One region of the Ruicaihuangia ninglii genome, then DNA from elsewhere that is predicted to be linked to it. Evidence: riboswitches for the same ligand, from Rfam matches in the RefSeq annotation. Region 1 holds a riboswitch; each other region holds the start of a gene.

The links. A riboswitch is a leader RNA that binds a small molecule or an ion and turns the genes downstream of it on or off. The one in region 1 is predicted to bind glycine.
Region 2: another riboswitch for glycine. It lies ahead of glyA (serine hydroxymethyltransferase); the one in region 1 lies ahead of gcvT (glycine cleavage system aminomethyltransferase GcvT).
Region 3: another riboswitch for glycine. It lies ahead of GO591_RS13555 (L-serine ammonia-lyase); the one in region 1 lies ahead of gcvT (glycine cleavage system aminomethyltransferase GcvT).

The regions. Positions count from the first base shown of each region.
Region 1 covers NZ_CP046619.1:2,133,297-2,141,252, forward strand. Annotated here, with positions in the region: gene gcvP (aminomethyl-transferring glycine dehydrogenase) at 1-146, opposite strand, end outside; gene gcvH (glycine cleavage system protein GcvH) at 143-523, opposite strand; gene gcvT (glycine cleavage system aminomethyltransferase GcvT) at 527-1,648, opposite strand; glycine riboswitch at 1,793-1,882, opposite strand; gene GO591_RS10315 (ABC transporter substrate-binding protein) at 2,049-3,020, opposite strand; gene GO591_RS10320 (ABC transporter ATP-binding protein) at 3,370-4,251, opposite strand; gene GO591_RS10325 (ABC transporter permease) at 4,255-5,043, opposite strand; gene GO591_RS10330 (ABC transporter permease) at 5,040-5,855, opposite strand; gene GO591_RS10335 (hypothetical protein) at 6,066-6,224, opposite strand; gene GO591_RS10340 (hypothetical protein) at 6,375-7,211, opposite strand; gene GO591_RS10345 (cold shock and DUF1294 domain-containing protein) at 7,342-7,956, shown strand, end outside.
Region 2 covers NZ_CP046619.1:2,781,213-2,789,168, forward strand. Annotated here, with positions in the region: gene GO591_RS13580 (pyruvate carboxylase) at 1-885, opposite strand, end outside; gene glyA (serine hydroxymethyltransferase) at 924-2,258, opposite strand; glycine riboswitch at 2,403-2,490, opposite strand; gene GO591_RS13590 (fumarylacetoacetate hydrolase family protein) at 2,558-3,379, opposite strand; gene GO591_RS13595 (FadR/GntR family transcriptional regulator) at 3,631-4,359, shown strand; gene GO591_RS13600 (FAD-binding oxidoreductase) at 4,379-5,698, opposite strand; gene mmsA (CoA-acylating methylmalonate-semialdehyde dehydrogenase) at 5,870-7,408, opposite strand; gene GO591_RS13610 (ABC transporter ATP-binding protein) at 7,491-7,956, opposite strand, start outside.
Region 3 covers NZ_CP046619.1:2,770,247-2,778,202, forward strand. Annotated here, with positions in the region: gene GO591_RS13540 (NAD-dependent succinate-semialdehyde dehydrogenase) at 1-1,092, opposite strand, end outside; gene GO591_RS13545 (PucR family transcriptional regulator) at 1,042-1,587, shown strand; gene GO591_RS13550 (NAD-dependent succinate-semialdehyde dehydrogenase) at 1,625-2,989, opposite strand; partial or broken gene GO591_RS13555 (L-serine ammonia-lyase) at 3,067-4,447, opposite strand; glycine riboswitch at 4,595-4,682, opposite strand; gene GO591_RS13560 (DUF2255 family protein) at 4,785-5,165, opposite strand; gene GO591_RS13565 (AI-2E family transporter) at 5,447-6,679, opposite strand; gene GO591_RS13570 (NADPH-dependent FMN reductase) at 6,917-7,510, opposite strand; gene GO591_RS13575 (DUF4386 domain-containing protein) at 7,747-7,956, shown strand, end outside.

The DNA.
Region 1 (7,956 bases):
GATGCCTTGGCCTCGCCGATGCGAATCGACGGCGGCACGGCTGCGCCTACGAGATCCTCGACGGTGGCGTAGCCGAGCGTGTCGAGCATGTGCCGCTGCGCGGCGGCATCCGTTCCGATGTGGCGGTCTGCGAAGTCGAGGGTCACTGGCCGATCTGCTCCGTGTACTCGTCCCGGCTGAGCAGGGAGGTGGCGTCGAGCGCGGCGGGGTCGATCCGCAGCTTGAACAGCCAGCCGGCGAACGCGTCCGCGTTCACCAGTTCGGGGTTCTCGATGATGGCGTCGTTGCGCTCGATGACCTCGCCGGCGATCGGCGTGGACACCTCGCCGACAGACTTCGTCGACTCGACCTCGCTGACCACCGCGCCGGGCTGCACGCTCGCGCCGACCTGGGGAAGGTCGACGAAGACCAGGTCACCGAGCTGGTCGGCCGCGTAGTCGGTAATGCCGACGGTGACGACATCGCCATCGATCTCGAGCCATTCGTGGTCGGCGGTGTACTTGAGTGCGTTCAGATCGGGCATGGCTCAGGCCTTTCGAGAGTAGAAGGGAACAGCGGTGACGGTTGCGGGGATGCGGCTGCCGCGCACATCGATGGCGAGGTGGGTGTCGGGGGCGGCGTGCTCGGGGTCGACGTAGGCCATGGCGATCGGATGTCCGAGCGTGGGCGAAAGCGCACCGGAGGTGATCTCGCCGACGACCTCGCCGGACTCGGTGACGATGGGGTAGCCGGCGCGACCGGCGCGACGGCCTTCGGCGACCAGGCCGACCAGCACGCGGGCACCCTCGGGCGGCCCGGCCTCGACGGCAGCGCGGCCGACGAAGTCGCCCTCCTTGTTGATGTGCACGACCCGGCCGAGTCCGGCCTGGACGGGCAGGATGTCACGGCCCAGCTCGTGCCCGTACAGCGGCATGCCCGCCTCGAGCCGCAGCGTGTCGCGCGCGGCGAGACCCGCAGGCACGAGCCCCGACCCCTGGCCGGTCTCGATGATCGCGGTCCACAGTGCGGCGGCGGCATCCGGAGCGATATACAGCTCGAAGCCGTCCTCGCCGGTGTAACCGGTGCGGGCGATGAGCAGTTCGTGGCCGTTCCAGCGGGCGGCGGCGCAGCGGTAGTACTTGAGTGAGGCGAGGTCGACCTCCTCGAGCTGCGGGGTGAGCTGGGTCAGGATCTCGCGCGTTTTGGGCCCCTGCACGGCGATGAGCGCCATGTCGTCGCTCTCGTCGTAGACCTCACAGTCGAAGTCCTTCGCCCGGTCGATGAGCTCCTCGGCGACGGCGTCGCGATTGCCGGCGTTTGCGACGACGAGGAAGCGGTCCGCCCCGGTGCGGTAGACGACGAGGTCGTCGAGGATGCCGCCGTCCTCGGTGAGCAGCAGGCTGTACTTCGCCTGGCCTTCCTCGATCGTCGATAGGCGGCCGGCGAGCGCATAGTCGAGGGCGGCGCCTGCCTCAGCGCCGAGCACGACGATCTCGCCCATGTGCGAGATGTCGAAGATGCCGGCGGCGGTGCGCACCGCGTGATGCTCGGCAAGGTCAGAGCTGTAGCGGACGGGCATCTGCCAGCCACCGAAGTCGGTGAAGGCTGCGCCGGCGGCCACATGGATGTCATGCAGCGGGCCATGACGGGCGGTGTCAGTCTCGGTCACGGAGTTCTCCAATGGATCGCGCAATTCGCGTGGGAACTCCCCCTCTGTCATGGGCCTGAGAGTTTCGTCGCGGGTGGCGACTTTCACCGTGGGCGAGCGTCACGAAACTCCCTGCGGATTTCGCTCGACTCTTTTCAGAGTGGCCAGAACGATGCGGTACGACTACCTGAGAGATTGGCGGGGAGGCTTGCTCCTTCGGTGTCCCGGCTGTGGGGACTCTCCCGCATCGCGTTGCGTGGCCCGATATGTGATTGTGGGCCCAGCATATCCCAACCGGAGGCACGTCCTCGGGACCCGGGCTACCGCGGCTACCGTGTCCGTATGGGAATCCTGGAGCTGCGGCGCGCGCGCGAAAGTGCCCGGTCGCCGAAGCGGCCGGGCACTGCGCTATCGAGTCAGCTCACTCCCTGACAAGGCCCTTGATATCGGCCGGCTTTTGAAGCATTCCGTCCTCGAACATCAGGTCACCGAGTTGTGTCAATCGTTCCACCGGGATCTCGGTATTGAACTGTTCGAGCACAATCTTCGCGAGAAGGGCGTCATCCAGTTTGACAACCTTCTTAGCCCCTTCGCGCACTGCGTCCGGATTCTCGTTTGCGAACGCCGTGGATTCTTTGAGTGCTTCGGCCATGTCCTTGACCAGTTCGGGGTCCGAGTCGGCCAGCTCACCTGAGGTGAAGAACAGTTGTGATGGGTGACCCGGCACCGAGTCGTCAGAGGGGTAGGTAACGACGTGCGCTCCCGCGCCCTCCAGAATCGTGCCAAAGGGCTCGGGCACCCATGCAGCGTCGACATTCCCTGCCTCGAGCGCAGCCTGCATGTCCGGGAAGGGCAGCTCCACGAACTGTACTGCGTCCGGATCCCCATTGTGAGCACGCACCGCTGCGCGGATAGTGAGGTCACCCATCCCGTTCAGGGTGTTGATGGCGACTCGCTTTCCCTCGAGATCTTCGGCTGATTTGATGGCTGGGTCCAAGGCCCGCACAACGTTGACATTGGACCCTTCCTCCAAGGCGGACGTCCAGCCGGCGACGGCTCGGATGTCGAGTCCCTGGTCACGTGCCTGCAGCAGCGTTACGGGCGTGGCGGTCGCAAACTGAATGTGTCCGGACATCACGCCAGGGACCAACGCGGCACCGCCGGTGCCCGTCTCGAACTTCAGTTCAATCCCACGCTTCTCAAAGAAGCCCTGCTCCACGCCGGCGTGGATTGCGCCCGCCGTGGCGATCGGCGCCATAGCAACGGTAACTGTGCGAACTTCTCCGACCTCACTCGCTGGCTGGTCGCCGGTCGTCGTGTCACCTCCAGCGCACGCACTGAGCGCGAGTGTGACGGTGGCGGCTAGGGCGAACATGCCCGATCTTTTACTCATGCGGGGCTCCTGTCGTGATCGCCGGCGGGTCCGGCTGGTGCAATGAATACGTGGTCTGCAAACGGGACGTGCTGTGCAACAAGGATCTGGCGGCCACCGTGGTGACGGGGCATCTGGCCTGCGACCAAGGACACCTTGGTGAGGACGCTACTGGAGCCATCGAGTATATTCAATAGCTTTATAAGCGGATTTCCGGATAACTTCCGCAAAGCATCGTGCCTCGAGATGCAGCTGAAACCGGCGCGACAACGCGCTCGCGGTGAGCGTGGAGGGGCTCACCGCTCGCACGAATAGTCCCGGGCATTCAGCGATCCGGAACTGGAACCCCTCTGTGACGAGGGTCCGGAATTCATAGGGCCTGTTTGGTGACGACCGCTTCGTGAGACGGATACTCACCTGCGGGCTCAGCATGTTCCCCGGCGGCCGCCGGACGGTGTCCTCGTTTGGCCTGCTGAATGAGCTCATGGATGTGTGTGCGCAGCTCGCCGAACCGCTGTTCTGAGCGAGTATGGATCTGGTCTCGCTGGTCCGGCAGGTCAATGACGACGTCCTCCATGATCACCGTCGGGGAACTGGATAGCACGAGGACCCGCTGCCCCAGGTACACCGCCTCGTCAATGTCGTGGGTGACGAACAAGACGGTGACGCCTAGTCGATGCCACAGGGCACGCACGAGGTCTTCGAGGTCGGCGCGAGTTTGAGCGTCCACGGCAGCGAAGGGCTCATCCATGATCAGCACCTGAGGCTCGTAGGCCACTGCCCGAGCAATGGCAACACGTTGCTGCATCCCTCCGGAGAGCTGCCATGGATGCGCCGAGTGCACATCGTCGAGGCCAACGGCTTCAAGAGCTTCTGTCACCAGGCGTCGGCGTTCGGTTTTCGGCACGCCCTTGTCCTTGAGCGGAAGCTCCACGTTCTGCCACACGGTCATCCACGGAAACAGGCTGCGACCGTATTCCTGGAACACCACCGCCATGCCCTGCGGAGATCCGACTACGCGCTTACCCTCGAGCAGCACCTCGCCGGATGTCACATCCATCAGGCCAGCGATGCACTTCAGCAGCGTCGTCTTGCCAGCCCCCGATGGCCCCACTATGCAGACCAACTCACCGGGATTGATAGCAAAGGTCAGGTCGCGGACGGCCTCGACCATGCGGTCCTTGGTCTCGTAGACCTTCTTGAGTGCTCGAACCTCAAGGATCGCTGATTGATTGTGGGTCGCAGTGACCATGAGTCAGCCCTTTCGCTGCAGACGGCGCATCCCGGTGTACCAAGTCAGCACCCGGGCCTCGACGAGACGGAAAACCAGCGCCAGCAACACACCACAGACGCCGAGCAGGATGATGCCGCTCCACATCTGAGGAATGGCGAAACCGCGCTGGAACTGAACAATGCTGAAGCCGATGCCATTGCTGGCCGCGAACATCTCACTGATCACCATCAGGATGATTCCGACAGACAGCGCCTGCCGGGCGCCAGCGACAATGCGCGGGCTCGCGCCCCGCAGAATCAGGTGCCGGACGCGTGTGGAGCTACGCAGGCGGTAAACCTGTGCAGTGTCCAAGAGGACATCGTCGAGGCCACGCACCCCCTCGATCGTGTTAAGCAGGATCGGCCAGACACATCCGGTGACAATGACGACCACCTTCATTTCGTCGCCAATCCCCGCAAACAGCATGATGACGGGAATGAGCGCGGGTGGCGGGAGCGCGCGGAAGAACTCGAGCACCGGTTCCAACACTCGCCTAATGGTGCGGAAGACGCCGATCACGACTCCGAGTACCACGCCCACCACCAGCGCCAACAGGTATCCCACGGCTAGCCGGCCGAGGCTGGGGAGTACATCAGCAAGGATTCGGCCCTCGAGCCAGGTCTCCGGGAACACCTCGACAATCGTGCGCAACGGCGGCCAGAAGAAGTTCTGACTGCCTGCGGACGCGAACCACCACAGTCCGACCAGGAGGACCGGCAGCCCCAGGAACGTGAGGGCTTTCCTGGCCCCTTCGAGTCGTCGTCGCTTCATCGGGCCGCCTCCGCACGAATCGAGGGATGCCACCGCAGTACGCGGAGTTCACATGCCCTTGCCCCGAGATTGACTACGACCCCGATCAGGCCAGTCACCATCACAAGCGCGTACATGATCGACACCGCGCCGGAACTCTGGGCAACGGCAATCGAACGTCCAAGCCCGGGAGAGCCAATGATGAGTTCGCCCGTGACCTCGAGGATCAGGGCCACCGATGCCGCCAATCGGAGGCCGGTCATCACATATGGCAGAGCTGTTGGCCACGTCACGGTGCGAACCTGAGTCCACCGGGACAAGCGGTAGGAGCGCGCAGTCTCCCGCGCTACGGGATCCACATCTTGCGCCCCGTAGAGAACTTGCACGAGCATCTGCCAGAAGCTGGCATACACGACCAGCAACAGTGTGGAACGCATGTCCGGTCCGAACAGCAAGACTGCAAGCGGAATGAGCGCCACCGACGGTATCGGTCGAAGGAACTCGATGGTTGTGGCGGTGGCGGCGCGCATGACCTGATTGCTGCCGATCAGGATGCCAAGAACGACACCTAACACAACGGCGATGGCGAGTCCTGTTGCCCAGCCGCGCATCGTGTCCCCGAGTGCCAGCCAGAACTCTATGCTTCCGGCTTGACCGACCAACGCCGCGAGTATCTCGCTGAACGGCGGCAGGAATCGCGGGTCAACCAGTCCGACCCTGGGCAGGATCTCGATGAGAGCAACTAACCCGAGCAGCCCAGCCAATCCCGGCCCCAAACGCCGCACTGGATTACGCCAGACCCGTGAGGGCACCCCCAATGTTGCGTTGGCCATGCATCCTCCGTCATTGGTTTAGAAGCACACCGACTGGACTCGGTGGGGGCCGCAAGCGGCAACTGAGGCCTTCACGCCTCAGACGGACGCTACTGGAATATACGACTCTATTCAATAGTGTTAATAAATTGGTTCCCAGTCGGTCAGGTTCGACGCGCCGCCACGACTCCGTGGACAACGGCGGGAGGCTCGTCTTTGGGGCCAGCCGGACTAGTCCCCGGCTGTCCGTTCTGCGAGCGCGCGCCACGCGTCGAGCGAGTCGTCTTCGATCGCGCGTCGAGCCTCATCAACCTCGTCAGGAGTGACCAGTCCTTCGGCGACGGCCGACTCGATGTCGGCTGTCGAAAGCAGCACAGCGGCCAGCAGCACCCTCGGCGCTCACCGTGTCGCTCACCCGCTCGGCGAGCTGGGCCGTGGCATCCGCCCGCCGCTGTTCCGGTTGCACGGGGGCGCACGCGGTCAGGCTGATCGAAGCAGCAAGCAGCACAGCAATCAGTGCGGCACCGTGCCGCGGCGAACTCATCGGTCGGACTTGCCGTTCCCGTGACCGTTGCCACCCTTATTGCCGTTATTGCCGTTGCCGTTGCCATTGCCGTTGCCGCGGTGGTCCGTCTTCTGGGCCTTGTTGCCCCGCTGGTCGGTCTCCGGGGCGTTCTGCCCCGTGCTCTCGGCTGCGGGAGCTTCCTCGACGGGCGCCGAAGTCTCATCGGGTTGCTCCTCCTCGACGGGCATTCCGGTCTTCTTCTCGAGCTGCGTGCGGGCGCGTTCGAGTTGCGCTGCGGCGTGTGCACCCTGTCGCTCGAGCTTGGCAAGAGCGGCCTCCTGCTCCTCCGCCGGCAGCGCGGAGACATCCCCCAGCTTGGCGGCGTGGCGAGCCTGCCAGGCCTGCACGTGGTTCACCCGCATGTCATAGCGGAACTGGTGCGCGCACAGATCAGCGCCGCCCTCCGCCGCTTCACGGCATTCGGCGAACTCAGCATGGATCGCATCGAAGGTCTCATGCCACTGCGCCGAGACTTCGTCCCAGCCGCGTGTCTGCTCTTCTAGCTCGTTGTCGAGTGCCTCGTCGATCTCAGCGTCGAGCTCCGACTCGGGATCGCCGACTGCGTCCTCGGCGAGCTGCTCCACCTGGGGTGCGATGATCCCGGCAGCGAGCGCCTCGGCGATGGCTGCGTCCAGGGCGGCCGCGAGCTCGGCATCCGGGGTGGTGACATCGAGCTTTTCCAGCGTGGATGCCGTGATCCACGACGCCACTTCCTGGTCAGTGGCCGCGGCGGCGGGCGCTGCGACCAGCCCGGCTGAGGCGATGACCGCCAGCGCAATCGTCGCCGATCGTAAGGTTCCCCAAGTCTTCACGTTTCCCCCAAACATGACGTATGCCGACAAGGTAACAGCTGCAGAGCCCGCCCCGCATCGGGGCCGGACAAACAGTTCGGGAACAGTGGCCGAGAACGCCGTGCAGTGATCGGTGATTTAGCATCGGCACATGCAGTCGGGCACAACGCGAGTCGAGGGCACGCTCGCGTCGTGGAACGAAGACCGCGGGTTCGGCTTCATCACGCCTGCTGACGGCGGGCCCCGCCTGTTCGTGCACGCCACCGGCTTCGAGAGCCGCGCGCAACGCCCGGAGCCCGGCGAACTGCTGCAGTTCGCGATCGAGCGCGACCAGGACGGCAAACCGCGGGCAATCCGCGTGCGGCGGCCGACGGTCGCACGGCCGAGCCCGAGCCGCCGCCCGGAATCCGCCGAGTACCGCGGACGCCGAGGCAAGCTCAATCTGGTTGCGCTGATGAGTGTCATCGCGTTTCTCGTGCTCTACGCCACAGTGCACCTTCTCTGGCCGGTGCCCTGGTGGGTCGCCGCGGTGTACGTCGGGACCAGCCTGCTGAGCGTCGCGATCTACGGCCTCGACAAGTCGGCCGCGACTGCTGGACGGTGGCGCATCTCCGAGAGCACCCTGCTGTCAATCGGTGTCATCGGCGGCTGGCCCGGCGCCGTCCTGGCGCAACAGTTCTTGCGGCACAAGACCAAGAAGGCATCGTTCCGGCGGGCGTTCTGGGCGACGGTGATCCTGAATGTGGTCGCGTTCGCATTCGCGACA
Region 2 (7,956 bases), 650 kb from region 1:
CGGGTTCATCTCGATGAACACATGCTCCCCCGCGCGATCGCCCGCCGTGTCCAGCAAGAACTCGACGGTGCCTGCATTCACGTAGCCGATCGACTTCGCGAACGCGACCGCATCCCGGTACATCGCCTGACGCACGTCCTCATCGAGGTTCGGCGCTGGCGCGATCTCCACGACCTTCTGGTGGCGGCGCTGCACCGAGCAATCCCGCTCGAACAGGTGCACGATCTCCCCCGCGGTGTCGGCGAGGATCTGCACCTCGATGTGGCGAGGTCGAATCACCGCCTGCTCCAGGAACATAGTCGGATCCCCGAACGCACTGTCGGCCTCACGCATGGCTGCCTCCAGCGCCGGCCGCAGTTCCTCGCGAGTATTGACCCGACGCATCCCTCGGCCGCCACCCCCGGCGACCGCCTTGGCAAACACCGGGTAACCAATCTCCTCGGCTGCCGTAACCAACACGTCAATGTCGGTGGTCGCGGGGCTGGACTTCAAAACCGGGACCCCCGCGGCGATCGCCATTTCCTTGGCCGTGACCTTGTTGCCCGCCATCTCGAGCACCGACCGGGGAGGACCGATGAAGGCAATACCCGCGTCGGCGGCGGCCTGCGCAAGGTCGGGGTTCTCGCTGAGGAACCCGTATCCCGGATAGATCGCATCCGCGCCCGACAGCTTGGCGACCCGGATGATCTCCCCCACATCCAGGTAGGCACGCACCGGATGACCGGGCTCACCGATCTGGTACGCCTCGTCGGCCTTCAGCCGATGCAGCGAGTTGCGGTCCTCGTAGGGGAACACCGCCACAGTCTTCGCACCGAGTTCATACGCCGCCCGGAACGCGCGAATCGCGATCTCACCGCGGTTCGCGACCAGGATTTTGCGGTACATGAGTTGTTACCCCTTCGTAGTGCTCTTGTGAGTGGGTGCTATCCCTGGCCGTTCTGGCGAGCCGCGCGCGTCGCTTGGGTGAGATCGGCGAGCTCGGGGTACAGCGGATGAGCGTCCGCGAGTTGCAGGACACGTTCGGCGAGCGCGGGGAGCGCGGAGTCGTCACCGCTGAGCGTCTCGGCAATGATGTCCGCAACTGCTGTGAATGAGGCGTTGTCGAACCCGCGAGCGGCGAGGGCTGCCGTGCCGATCCGGAGGCCGGATGTGACCATCGGGGGCCGTGGATCGTTGGGCACGGCATTTCGGTTGACAGTGATACCGATCGACGCAAGACGGTCTTCGGCTTGCTGCCCATCCATGCGGCACTCGCGGAGGTCGACCAGGACGAGGTGGACATCGGTTCCGCCACTCACGACGCTGATGCCTGCGGTTCGCACATCCGCACCATCGAGGCGGTCGGCGAGAATCCTCGCGCCGGAAACGATGCGGCGCTGCCGTTCCCGAAATGCCTCGGTTGCAGCCAGTCTGAAAGCGACCGCTTTCGCCGCAATGACATGCTCAAGCGGACCGCCCTGCTGGCCCGGGAATACCGCTGAGTTGACCTTCTTTGCAATCGCGGGGTCATTGGTGAGGATCAAGCCCCCGCGCGGTCCTGCCAGCGTCTTGTGCGTCGTCGACGTCGTCACATGCGCGTGCGGTACCGGGGAGGGATAGAGGCCCGCAGCGACGAGACCGGCGAAGTGCGCCATGTCCACCATGAGGTATGCCCCGACCTCATCGGCGATGCGGCGGAACTCTTCAAAGTCGAGTTCGCGCGAGTAGGCAGACCAGCCTGCGATGATGAGTTGCGGCCGGTGCTCGTGCGCGAGCCGACGCACATCGTCCAGGTCGACACGGTGATCGGCCTCGGCAACTCGATAGGGAACCACATTGTAGAGGCGACCCGAAAAATTCAGCCGCATGCCATGGGTGAGATGGCCGCCGTGCGCGAGGTCGAGGCCCATGATGGTGTCGCCAGGATTGATCAACGCATGCATGGCCGCCGCGTTGGCCTGAGCACCCGAGTGCGGCTGGACGTTCGCGTACTCCGCGCCGAAGAGCGCTCTGGCGCGGTCAATGGCGAGCTGCTCGACGGTGTCGACATGTTCGCAGCCGCCGTAATAGCGACGGCCGGGGTAGCCTTCCGCATATTTGTTCGTTAGTACCGAGCCTTGCGCCTGCATCACGGCGATCGCGGTGTGGTTCTCAGACGCGATCATCTCCAGCCCAATGCGCTGGCGGACGAGTTCGCGATCGATGGCAGTCGCGATCTCCGGATCGACCACGCCGAGATGATCGAACATCGTCTGGGACTCGTAAGCGGTGACGGGCATTGGAACTCCTTTGTCGAGTGCTCGGTGCTGAGCACCGGCACGGTAGATGGGTTCCTCCCGCTCTGTCTCGAACCTGAGAGTTTCCGCGGATGTCGATCCGCTTGCACCGTCGGTGGACGCGTGAGCGCCGCTTTTCAGAGTTGCCTCGCCTCTGCGGTCCTGGGGCCTGAGAGATTCCCGGGAGGGGTTGCTCCTACGGCACCTGCTGGGCAGGTTCTCCCGCAGTGGGTCGTCGACGTGTATTCAGTACTCGCCGCTCGGTTACGCCGCATCCGATCAGATCAACTGGTCGGAGCCATTCATCCGATGGGAGTCCGCACCTTCCCGACCCGCTCGACCTCGATCTCGACAACGTCGCCGGCTTTCAGGAACTGCGGCGGCTTCATCCCCGCACCCACGCCGCCCGGCGTGCCGGTGGCGATGATGTCCCCCGGCAACAGCGTGAGCGTTTCTGAAACGTGGGCAATGATCGTTGGGATGTCGTGAATGAGGTCGCGTGTGTTCCCGTCCTGCTTGACAACCCCATTGACAAGGGTCCTCACGCGCAGTCCGGCGGAAATGTCACCGACTTCCTCGGCAGTCACCACGGCGCTGATCGGCCCGGAGCGGTCGGCGTTCTTCCCCAGGGTGAACTGAGGCGTCTCAAGCTGCTTGCGGCGAGCGCTGAGATCATTGAACGCCGCGTAGCCGAACACCGCGTCCTCGGGGCGAATGGTCGCGCCGTGCTTGAAGCGCCGACCGACGACCGCAGCCAGTTCAACCTCCCAGTCAAGGCCCTCCTCTCCATGTGGAACAGGAGCGGATTCGCCGTCAGTAATGAGGGTCTGCTCCCAGCGCCCGAAGACCATGGGCACCTTCGGAAGATCGATCCCAGCGAGGTCCTTTGATTCGCCCGCGTGGCTCACGTAATTGATGCCAACACAAAACACCCTTGAGGTGATCGGAACGGCAGGCGCGAATTTCACCTCGTCAGCGCGGAATTCTCGTATCGCCGAAGACTTGCTATTCAGGAAGGGATCCTCATAGAAGGAGTCGGCGGCTCCGAGGTCCTCGATGACCTCGCCAACCAGACGTCCTATGTGCCGGCCGCTGCCATTTGAGGTGAATCCAACTAGGTGCATTGCGTCGCTCCCGTTCTCGGCGCCATCAGTTTGTGTGATGCCTTGCTCGAACTTGTGTCTGCGGTATACCCGGTAACACGTCCAGCGCGTTTGTGTAATCCGCTATATCGAATATACGGGTTATGTAAGCTCTGTGTCAAAGGAGTACCTGTACCAGACCTGAAATGATCTCGACACGGTGCGGCGCCGCTATGGCGCGGCATTCCGCGTGGATAGGATCACTTGCGCTTGACTGAGAGGAGACTTACCTCGTGACGTATGGAGACTCGCGGCCGGAAGTTGTCGCGCGCCGCATCGCTGAAATGGTGCGGTCGCTTCCAAGCGGCGCTCGTCTTGGCAGCAAAAAGGAAATCCAGGCGATCGTTGGTGTGTCAGAAGGCACTCTCAACACGACCCTGCGCCTGCTACAGACGCGCGGCCTCATTCGGGTGCGGTCTGGGCCCGGCGGCGGTGTCTTCGCGGTCGAGCAATCGCCGATTGCCCGCCTGGGAAACGCAGTCCTCGAGTTGGACTCGGACGACATTGACATCCCGGCGAGTGCTCAGGTTCGAAATGGACTTGAGTACGAAGTCATCAACGATGCCTGCGAGTATCGAACCAATCGTGACCTGAAGGACATCGATGTCCTCCTCGCCGACATGCGTGACGCGGTCGGCAAGAGCGACGATGACCGGTTCATCCATGCCAACTGGATGCTCCACAGGCGGATCGCGCAAGTAACTCCCAATCTCACGCTCAGCTCGCTCTACGTCGGACTTCTTGACACAATCGAGGCCCACACGTTGCGGATCGCCGCTGCCAGCGGACAGGATCTGCAGTTGTTTCATGCTGAACGCCTGCAGATTCATGAAGCGCTTGTGGATACCATCCGAACAGGCGATCCAGACGCCGCGGTGAGTGTCGTCCATACGCATAATCGAGGGATTCGAGCTGACACTCGGTCGTCGTCGGTGGCCGGTTTGCCACGGGCACGGGCCTAGGTCGCACGGCCGGGGGCGCTCACCCCCAGGAAGCAGGAACGGCTGCCGGTGCAGCAATGACGTGCCCGTGCCGGAAGACGTTCTCGGGATCGTACTGACGCTTCAGACTCAACAGCCGCTCGCGATCCTCAGGGTCATACGCAGCGAGAACCCGTTCCGGGCCGACTTCATCGCCTTGGAAGTTGAGGACCGGCTGGCCGGCCGACGCGGCATCAGCGAGGCGGAAGATCTTCTCTGCCCGAGCGCGAGAGCTGTGCTCCGTTCTTCCGATAACCGTGACGCTGAACTCCGAACCACGACCGCCGACACAGTTGGCGTGGACTGGCGATCGAGTCATTTCGCCGCCCAGGTGCCGGAATTCGATGTAAGGGGGAAGCCCTCCGTTATCGTCCGGATATGCCTCGAGAACTTCATCCAGAAGGTTCCTGCTCAGGTAGGGAAGGTAGCGGCTCTTCTCCGTGAACGCGACGGGGCCGGCGCCATCGTTGTGCACTTCTCGGATGCGCGAATAGGGCTTCGCATCAACAGCGTCGGTGAGGATGCCCGGCAGCGTACGAATGGGCGCAAGGAGCGCTGACGATTCCCGGCTGTCGCCCACTGACGTGCACCTGAGGTGCAACAGGTGACTGAAACCTTCAGCCTTCACTTCGGGAACCGGTGCCCGAATTGCAACAGATGCCGCGAACCAGTCAGGAAGCGTACGAACCCAGTCCACGAAGAACGGCAGCACGTCAGGAATCGCGTCGGGATGGAAGAAGAGGGCACCACCGTAGAAGGACGGCACCGGGAACAGTGGCACCTCGATCGCGGTTGCTATGCCGAAGCTTCCCTTGCCTCCGCGGACCGCCCAGAAAAGGTCTTCGTATTCGTTCGGCGTAACACGAATGAGTGCACCGCTCGCAGTAACGAGCTCAACCTCGAGGACCGTATCCGCGGCGTACCCGAACTTTCGGGACAGCAAACCAATGCCGCCGCTGAGCGTGTACCCCATGACACCCACGGTTGGAGATGATCCATGCACCGGAGCGAGGCCGTACTTCGTCGTTTCGGCAATGACCTGTCCCCAACGCACGCCCGCCGCGATCCGGGCGGTTCGGCGAGTCGGATCTACCTCAATGCCGGTCATTCGCTGGGTCGTGATCAGGACGGCGTCGTCACTTGTGTCGAACCTTCCGTGCCCCGTCGACTGCACGGCGATTCCTCTGCCCTGCTGAACGGCCGCGAGAACTGCGCCTTGCACATCGCGGGGCGTTTCAGCGAAAACAATCGAGCTCGGGTTGGGCGGGTAGGAAAGACTGAAAGAGTTCAGTTCCTCGATGCGGTCTACCACCGACGCCATCTCGCTTTCTTCGTTGATCCACTATAACGAATATGGCCAGAGAGGGCCCCGCACCGGTTTCAGCATGTGATATTTCCTCGGGCAGTCAGTGATGGAACAGTGGGGCGCAGGCGGCGTCCGCGTTGATCTGCGGACACCGCCTGCGCAGGACTGGCGCGTCGTGCGGATGGATCAGTTAGGCCGGAAGCCGAGGTCGACGCCGGAGGTCGATTCGTCCCAGCGGCTTGTGACGTACTTGGGCCGGTTGTAGAAGCGCCAGGATCCGTTGTTGAGACCGGTGTCGCCGAAGATGGAATCCTTCCAGCCAGCCACGCTGTAGGCAGCGACGGGCACGGGGATGGGCACGTTGATTCCGACCATTCCCGCTTGGGCTTCCCGCTGGAAACGCCTCGCGAGCAGTCCGCTGCGAGTGAAGAGCGATGCCCCATTGCCGTAGCGGTTGGTACGCACGAGCTCGAGTGCCTCGTCGAAGGTTTCGACTCGCACGAGGATGAGAACGGGGCCAAACACCTCGTTCTGGTAGATCTCGGACGACGGGCTGACGCCATCCAGCACCACGGGACCGACGAATGACCCCTGGTCATGGCCTTCCACTGGTTCGGTGCTGCGATCGACAACGGCGGTCGCACCGCCCGCGATTGCGCGCTCAACGAAACCACGGATGCGCACCTGCGCGTCGATGCTGATGACCGGCCCCATCTCCGATGAAGGATCTGCACCGTTACCGACAACGACGTTCATCGCACGTTCGCGCATCTTCTCCGCGAGGGCATCTGCGACATCGCCGACGACCACTGCTGTCGTGACTGCCATGCATCGCTGGCCTGCCGATCCGAATGCGGCCGACGAGAGCGCATCGGCGACTGCATCGAGATTCGCGTCCGGGGCGACGACGAGGTGGTTCTTGGCTCCTCCCATCGCCTGAACTCGCTTGCCCGCTTGCGATGCCCTGCTATAGATCGCCCGAGCAACCGGAGTAGATCCGACGAAGGAGACCGCTGCCGTGTCCGGATGATCGATGAGCGTCTCGACCACCTGCTGCCGACCGTGCAGAACGGTCAGGACTCCGGCTGGCACACCTGCTTCCGCCGCGAGCTGTGCGATGAGCAGACTGGGTCCGGGGTCCTGCTCGCTGGGCTTCAGGATGAAGGTGTTCCCCGAGGCCAGGGCGACCGAGAGCATCATCAGCGGGATCATCACCGGGAAGTTGAATGGCGTAATCCCCACGCAAACGCCCAGCGGGTGCCAGGCCATGAATGTGTCGATGTTTGTGCCGGTCTGCTCCGACAACTCGCCCTTCAGGAGGAACGGCACTGCCGCGGCAAGCTCGACCGCCTCGAGACCTCGCGACACTTCGCCGCGCGCATCGTCCACCGTTTTGCCGTGCTCGGCACTGATGGCCACTGCCAACTCGTCAGTGTGCTCCATCAGCAGTGCGCGGAACCTGTGCAGCACCGCCGCACGCCGAGTCGGCGTGGTGGCGGCCCATGCAGGGAACGCGGCGGCCGCGGCCGCGACAGCGCGATCGACAATCTCACGATCAGCGAGGGAGACCTGAGCGATTTGAACGCCGGTCGCGGGATTGATAACAGGCCATAGCTCGCCCGACTTATCGACTGCGCCGTCGATCCAGTGCGGGATGCCGACCAGTTCGGAGTCCGTTCGGGTGGCATCGATGGTCGCCTGCACGTTGGCGGATGGAATACTCATGGATCTTCCTTTCAGTAGAGGGGATTCTCAGGACGTAACCGGAGCGGCGCTGGATGTGCGCCGCCCCGCGTAGTCGCAGCTTTCACATTGCGAGATAGGCCTCTCGCACTCGTTCGGATCCGAGCAATTCATCCCTTGTGCCAGAGGCCACAACCGTGCCGCCTTCGAGCACGTATCCCCGCCCGCAGATCTCCAGAGTGCGATGCACGTTCTGTTCGACGATGAGGACCGCCACGCCTAGTTCGTGAACTCGAAGGATGAGGTCGAACATGTCGTCGACGATGATCGGAGCCAGCCCCAGCGACGGTTCATCCATCAGCAGGTATTGGGGATCGGCCATCAATGCACGCCCGATGGCCACCATTTGCTGTTGGCCGCCGGACAAAGTTCCCGCTGGCTGATCAGCCCGATCGGCGAGTATCGGAAACAGTCCGTGGACCTTCTCAAGCCGTGACCGCACGATCGCCTTGTCCCGCGTGGTGAATGCCCCGAGCCCGAGGTTCTGCGAAACGGTCAGCTGGTTGAACAACCGGCGCCCCTCCGGCACC
Region 3 (7,956 bases), 640 kb from region 1:
CTGGTCGAGCACGGTCGGTTCGAAGAAGCTCCCGTCGCCCTCGATCGCGGAGCCACCGGCGAGCAGGACCGCTCCCTTGGCCACGGCGTCGTCAACCAGTCGTTGGGTGTTCGCCACCGCCTTGTGATCGATCAGCGGGCCGATGTTCACGCCGTCGTCGATGCCGCGTCCCACCTTCATCGAGCGAACGCGCTCCGCAAGGCGGGCCGCGAACTCGTCGGCGATGCCCTCCTGCACGATGAACCGGTTGGCCGCGGTGCAGGCCTGTCCGATGTTGCGGAACTTCGCGGCCAGCGCGCCCTCGACCGCCGCGTCGAGATCGGCGTCGTCGAAGACGACGAACGGGGCGTTGCCGCCCAGCTCCATGGACGTGCGTAGCACGTTCGGTGCCGCCTGCTTCAGCAGGGCGACGCCTACCGGCGTGGAGCCGGTGAAGCTGACCTTGCGAAGCCGCGGGTCGCTGAGGAGCGCCTCGGACAGCTTGCCGGTGGAGGTCGTCGTGATCACGTTCACGACGCCCTTCGGCAGGCCGGCTTCCTTGAGGAGTGCGACGAGGGCGAGGGTCGTCAGCGGCGTGAGGGTCGCCGGCTTGATGACCACGGTGCAGCCGGCCGCCAACGCCGGACCCAGCTTGCGCGTCGCCATCGCGAGGGGAAAGTTCCACGGCGTGATCAGGTAGCACGGGCCCACCGGGCGTTGTGTGACGATCATGGTCCCGGTGCCTTCCGGGTTCGTGCCGTAGCGGCCCTGGATCCGCACCGCTTCCTCGGCGAACCAGCGCAGGAATTCGCCACCGTAGGCGACCTCGCCGCGCGCTTCGGACAGCGGCTTGCCCATCTCTAGGGTCATCAGCAACGCGAACTGCTCCTTGCGCTCCTGCAGCAGGTCGAACGCACGGCGCAGGATCTCGCCGCGCACTCGGGCGGGAGTGCGTGCCCAGTCCGCCTGGGCTGCGGCCGCGGCATCCAGTGCTCGGATACCGTCGGCGACCGAAGCATCCGCCACTGTCGCGATCCGACGTCCGGTGGACGGATCGAGCACGTGGAAGTGCGATCTGCGGCCCGCCCCGACAGTGTGTTCTACGCCGAGCAGGGTGACGACTTCGTGCTCTGTATGGGTCGCGCCGGCGGAGATCTCGCAGCCGAACTCGCGGAACGATTCAGCCTGTCGGTCGGCGTCTCAGAGGCCGCAGAGTGGGATCAGCTGCCGACCGCTCTCGCGCAGGCGCGGCAGGCACGGGATCGCGCCGAGGAATCGGGTGCGGGCGTCGCGTCGTTCGATGCCATCGCGCGCGAGGGAGTCGTTGCGTATCTGGCTGGCACGGATGCCACCGCCATCGCCGGCGCGATGCTGGCCCCGCTCGATGCCCACGATGCAACGAACGGCACCGAACTGCGTCACACCTTGCGGGTTTGGCTCGCGCACGATGGCCGGTTCGACCCCGCAGCCGAGGAGCTGGGGGTGCACCGGCACACCGTGCGCAACCGAGTCGCCTTGATTGAACGGTTGCTCGAACGCGATCTGCGCTCGTTCGCGGTTCGCGCCGACCTGTGGGTGGCGCTCCTCGCGACGGACACCGGTGATTGAGGAGCGCCGCGAGCGAAGCGAGTGACGCGTCTCGAAATCACCCGATCCGGATCAGCTTCTTGTTGACGAACTCGTCGGCGCCGAAGCGGCCAAGCTCACGACCCGAGCCCGACCGTTTGATGCCACCGAAGGGCAGTTCCGCGCCGTCGGCGAGCACGACATTGACGAACACCATGCCGGCCTCGATCTGGTCGGCGACCCGCATGGCCTGGTCCTTGTCGGTCGTGTAGACGTACGAGCCGAGGCCGAAAGGCGTGTCGTTGGCGATCCGCACGGCGTCAGCCTCGTCCTTCGCACGGAACACCTGTGCGACCGGGCCGAAGAACTCTTCCCGCGAGGCCGGGTTCTCCGGGGTGACGTCGGTCAGCACGGTCGTCTCGAAGAACGCGCCGTCGCGACCGCCGCCATGCACCAGGGTGGCGCCATGCTCGACCGCACGCTTGACCTGCTCGGCCAGATTGTCGGCGGCGCGGAGCGAGGAAAGCGGGCCGAGCGCAGAGTCCGCCGAGGTCGGATCGGTCGCCTCGATTTCGGCGAGCTTGGCGGTGAACTTCTCCAGGAACGACTCGTACAGCTCGTCCGCGACCACGAAACGCTTGGCGGCGTTGCAGGACTGCCCGTTGTTGTCGAGGCGCGCGTCCACGGCGTGCTGCACCGCCGTGTCGAGGTCATCGGTGGAGAGCAGGATGAATGGGTCGGACCCGCCGAGCTCGAGCACGACCTTCTTCAGGTGGCGTCCCGCGACCTGGGCAACCTGTGCGCCGGCCCGCTCGGAGCCGGTGAGCGAGACCCCGTGAACCCGCGGGTCGGCGATGACCGTCTCGATCTGATCGTGCGACGCATAGATGTTGACATAGGCACCCTCTGGGAAGCCCGCGTCGCGGAAGATCTGCTCGATGGCCGCGGATGATTCGGGGCACTGCTCGGCGTGCTTCAGCAGGATGGTGTTGCCGATGATCAGGTTTGGCCCGGCGAAGCGAGCGACCTGATAGTAGGGGAAGTTCCACGGCATGATGCCGAGCAGCGGTCCCAGAGCGGAGCGGCGAACGAGCGCCGACCCTTCACCATCCAGAAGCTGGATCGGCTCATCCTCGAGGAACTTGGCCGCATTGTCGGCGTAGTACTCGTAGATCGCCGCAGCGAAGTCCACCTCGCTGAGGGCCTGCTCGATGGGCTTTCCCATCTCGCGGACGATAATCTCGCCCAACTGCTGGCGGCGTTCCACGTGAAGTTCGGCCACGCGGCGGATCAGGGCGGCACGTTCCTGGACGTCAGTCGATCTGGACCATTCGCGGAAGGCCTTGTCCGCGGATGCGATCGCCTTTTCCAGATCGGCCTCGCTGATCGTCTCGAACGTCTTGACGATCTCTCCGGTGGCAGGGTTTGTCACGGCGTAGCTCACTGCGATCCTCTTCTCCGTTGAATGGATACGTGTACCCGTAAGGATAGGAGCAACACGCTGAGTTCGGGTGGGCCCGACTAGCACTCAACGACGTTGACGGCGAGGCCGCCCATCGCGGTCTCCTTGTACTTGGCGCTCATGTCGCGGCCGGTCTCGCGCATCGTGATGATCACTTCGTCGAGCGAGACGCGGTGCTCGCCATCTCCCCACATCGCCATTTTCGCGGCGTTGACGGCCTTCGCTGCGCCGATCGCGTTGCGTTCGATGCACGGAACCTGAACCAGACCGCCGATCGGGTCGCAGGTGAGCCCGAGGTTGTGCTCCATCGCGATCTCGGCGGCGTTCTCGACCTGCTGCGGCGTTCCGCCAAGCACCTCGGCCAGTCCGGCGGCAGCCATCGACGACGCCGAACCGACCTCGCCCTGGCAGCCGACCTCGGCGCCGGAGATCGACGCCTGCGTCTTGTAGAGCACACCGACCGCGGCCGCGGCGAGGAAGAACCGGACGACGGCGTCCTCCTTCTCCTCCTCCGAGCCATTGGCGACCGCCGGGACGAAGTTCAGCACGTAGTGCAGCACCGCCGGAATGATCCCGGCAGCCCCATTGGTCGGTGCCGTGACGACGCGACCGCCGGAGGCGTTCTCTTCGTTCACGGCGAGCGCGATGAAGTTCACCCACTCCTGCCAGAAGGCGGGGTTGTTCTCGGCGCCCTCGGCTTGCAGCCGGCGATACCAGTCGGGGGCGCGCCGGCGCACCTGCAGTCCACCCGGCAGCAGTCCCTCGCGGGACAGGCTGCTGGTGACGCAATCCGCCATCACGTCGCGGATGCGAAGGATTCCGGCGCGGACCTCGTCGGCGCTTCGGGTAGCGAGCTCATTGCGAAGCATCACTCCGCTGAAGGCGAGGTCGTGCTCGGCGCAGTGCCGGAGGAGCTCTGCCGCAGTGCCGAACGGCAGGGGCTCCGTGACATCCGCCTCCTGCATCGCCTCGGAATCGCCGTCGCGCACGATGAATCCGCCACCCACCGAGTAATAGGTGGGCCGAGTCGATGGTGCCGCCGTGATCGTCGCGCACCTCGAACCGCATGGCGTTGCTGTGCCGCTTGAGCACAGTCAGGGGGTGCAGAACAATGTCCGACTCGCGGAATGGCAACTCGCGGGTGCCGGCGATGCGCACGGTGCCGTCTGCCGTGATCCGCGCCAGGTGCTCGTCGACCTCGGTCGGCAGGATCTCGTCGGGCCGGTTGCCTTCGAGGCCGAGCAGCACAGCTGGGAAGGTGCCGTGCCCGCGCCCGGTGGCGGCGAGCGAACCGTACAGATCCACTCGGAGTTCGTGCACGTCGAGCGCCCGGGTTCCGAGCGCTGCGACGAACTCGGCGGCGGCGCGCATCGGCCCGACGGTGTGCGAACTCGAGGGTCCGATGCCGACCTTGAACAGGTCGAAGACGCTGATGGCCATCTGGGAACTCCTTGGTCGGATGCTCGGTGCGGGCGCACCGAACGTGACAATGGGTTCCTCCCGCTCTGTCTCGAACCTGAGAGTTTCCGCGGATGTCGATCCGCTTGCACCGTCGGTGGACGCCTGAGCGCCGCTTTTCAGAGTTGCCTCGCCTCTGCGGTCCTGGGGCCTGAGAGATTCCCGGGAGGGGTTGCTCCTACGGCACCTGCTGGGCAGGTTCTCCCGCAGTGGGTCGTCGACGTGTTCGGTTGTGGAGCTCAGCTAATCATGAATGCCCGGATGCCGACACCTGCCACTTGCCATCCCTCGTAGTTGATGGCGACGGTTGCTCCGACGCCTACGCGTCTCGCGGGACCAGGCGAATGGTCAGCGGTGCAGCGTCCGGACCGGTGACGGTTCCGACGATCCGTGGACCGTAGCGGTCGTATTTGGCGTGGTAGGCCGCGTCGACCGCGGCGTAAGAGGCGGCATCCGCCTCGGCGAAGTGGACATCGCGCTCGATCCCACCCGCGCGGATGCGGCCAGCGCCGCTGGCCTTGGCGCGCACGTACCAGGGATTGTCCGGACCGTACGCCGAGCGCACGTAGAGGTCGTCGCCGGCACGAACCACCCACATCGTGATGTACGGGCGCAGAGTCCCGTCCGGTCGCACGGAGGCTAGCTTCAACTTCTCGGCGCTGCCCACCTTGCTCAACTCGTCGGCGGTCCATTCAGCCATCTCGGCCCCTCTTCCGTCACTTCTGCGCCCCCGAGCACACTATGCCGAACACCAGTAGAACGCTTCGGTGTACCCCGAATCAGCAGGACTCCCCCCGAAAGTGGGGATGGGGAGGCCCGCCGATGTACCCCTATGCTTGCCGAGTTCGCCTCACTCCCAAGGTCCCCCAAACCCTTGAGCGGTGTCGGGTTGCGAACCGGTAAGTCAGCTTCGCCCCGCGTCCGCAGCGACATTCGGGTTGTCCGCCGACGCGGGGCGGAGCTACCACCCGTCTGCCCGGGTTACTGCTCTGGGGCGGGTGCGGCCTTGTCTGGGGCGGGTGCGGCCTTGTCTGGGGCGGCATTCACCTTGTCTGCTTTGCGCGCCTTGCGCTGGGCTTTTGCCAGGGCATCGAACTGGGCCATGGCCACTTTTGTCTCATCGTGCTCGCCGAGTATCGGCCGGATCCAGGTCATCGCCGGGTTGGAGTCCACGAGGACCAAACGAACGAGGAGCGTCAATGGGATCGCCAGGATCGCCCCGATCGGTCCGAGGAGGACGGCCCAGAACAGCACGGAGAAGAAGGTGATCGTCTGGCTCAGGCTCACGGCCCGGCCGATGATCCGGGGCTGAATCACCGATTGGATGACTCCGTTGATGACGCCATAGACGACGATGACGGCGGTCACGGTCTGCCACCCGCCGACGAGAGCCCCGAAGATGATCGGCGGGACAAGGGCGATGAAGTACCCGATGTTCGGGATGAAGGAGCAGACGAACGCGAGCAGACCCCAGATGAACGCGCCGGGGACTCCGATGATGAGCAGCGCGATCCAATCGGCGATGCCCTGCGCCGCGCCCAGCCCGGCAGTCGCCACCATGTACCGCCGCACGTTCGAGCCGTAGGTGGCCAGGGCGGCTGCGACGAGCGGCCGTGCGGGGTACAGCTGCCTGAGCAGGGTCGGGACGAATGCGGCATCCATGCCCATCAGCAGCAGCATCGTGAAGACGATGACGAGTAGTGAGACCCAGCCGGTGAGCCCGCCGATCAGGTCACCGACGAATCCGACCAGCGCCGCCGGATCAAAACTCGCGAACATGTCGTGGATCTGGTCGGTGACGATGCCGGTCGAGGCCAGTGCCGCCGCGACATCCTGCCCGAACGCCGCGATCTCGTCGCTGAACTGCTCCAGCAAGTCCCCGAACTGGCCGAAGGCGACCATGATGGCGTAGCCCAGCCCCACGAGCACGAGCAGCACGGCGACAATCACCGCCGTTGTAGTGATGCCACGCGGCACTCCTCGCTTTTCAAGCCACACCCGCAGCGGGTGCACACAGATGGTGAGCACGATCCCGAGGAAGAAGGGGGCGAAGATTCCCGAGATCGCCGCAAGCCCGAAGGCGACGACGGTCGCCCCTCCGAGTCCCATCAGGATGAAGGCGTTGCGGTGCGGGTTCGACGGCTCCGCTGCGGAGAGGAGACCCGTCGCGCCTACCGGTGACTCCTTCTTGGGTTGCTTCCTGTTCCACCACAAGAAGCCCCTCGACGATCCGTCTTTGGATCGCTTCCTGTTCCACCACACGATGTCTCCGATCTCAGTCCGAACGTATCGAGCGGTGGAGCGGCGCGAATCATTCGATCTGAGTGATGCGGCGAGTCGAGCATTACGGGTGCTGGCCGGGCGAGACCCGGTCGACAAGCCACAAAACCCCCTCCAGAAGGAGAGGGTTTTGGGAACTGACGCGTCTGAACTGACGCTGTCTGGACTGACTCAGTTGGCCGCGGCCGTGAGAATCCGCTCCCGCAGGGGCGACATCGCTTCTGTCAGGTCACTCAGCTGGTCGAGAAGCTGAACGGCCGAGTCCTCGATGATCGGGGTCGGCGCGAAGCCGCCCTCTGGGGTACGGAGCGTGCCAATCATCGGGATGATCACCGTGTCAGGCATGGTCACCATCTTCAGCGCCGTGCCGATCTGCTTCAGGATCTGGGCCGCCCGCAGCCCTCCGGAGATTCCGCCGTAGCTGACGATGCCCAGTGGCTTGTGTGCCCATTCGTGGAACAGGTAGTCGATGGCGTTCTTGGTGGCCGCGTTGATGGCGTAGTTGTACTCGGGGATGACGAAGACGAACGCGTCGGCGCGGTCGATGATCGCGCTCCAGGCCTTGGTGTGCTCGTGCTGGTAGTCGCGCAGCCGCGGATGGTTCGGCTCATTGAGCAGTGGCAGCCCAACCTCTGCCAGGTCGATGATTTCAACGTCGAACCGGTCATCCACGCGAGCTTGAGCGGCGAACCAGTCGGCGACCGGGCCTCCGGCTCGTCCGGGGCGGGTGCTGCCGATGATGACCTGCAGTAGGGGCTTCGTCAAAGTTTTCTCTCCTTCTTGCTTGTCCCTTCTTTCTACCTGCTTGCGGGGCGCGGCGGGCGCCACTGCTGGGTTGTCGGCGGCTGCTACGGTGGCGGGCGTGGTCGGCACGTTGTCGGCGAACGGCTGACCCAAGGCGTTTACCGTCACAGCTTGGTCTGGCGCGCGACGCGACCGGCTCGGAGAATGTCCGTAGCGGACTGAGAAATCTGTCGGCCCCCGTGCGGAAGGACTTCGCCGTGACCGCAACCAGACGATTGGCGCTCGCTGCGGGCGTCTTCTACCTCCTCACGTTCGCCTTCTCGATTCCGGCATACTTCCTCTATGAGCCGGTGCTGACCGACCCCGGGTACATCGTCAGCGACGGCGGCGCCGACACGCGGATCACCCTCGGCGCACTCCTTGAGTTTCTTACCGCCCTCGCGGGCATCGGGACCGCCGTCGCGGTA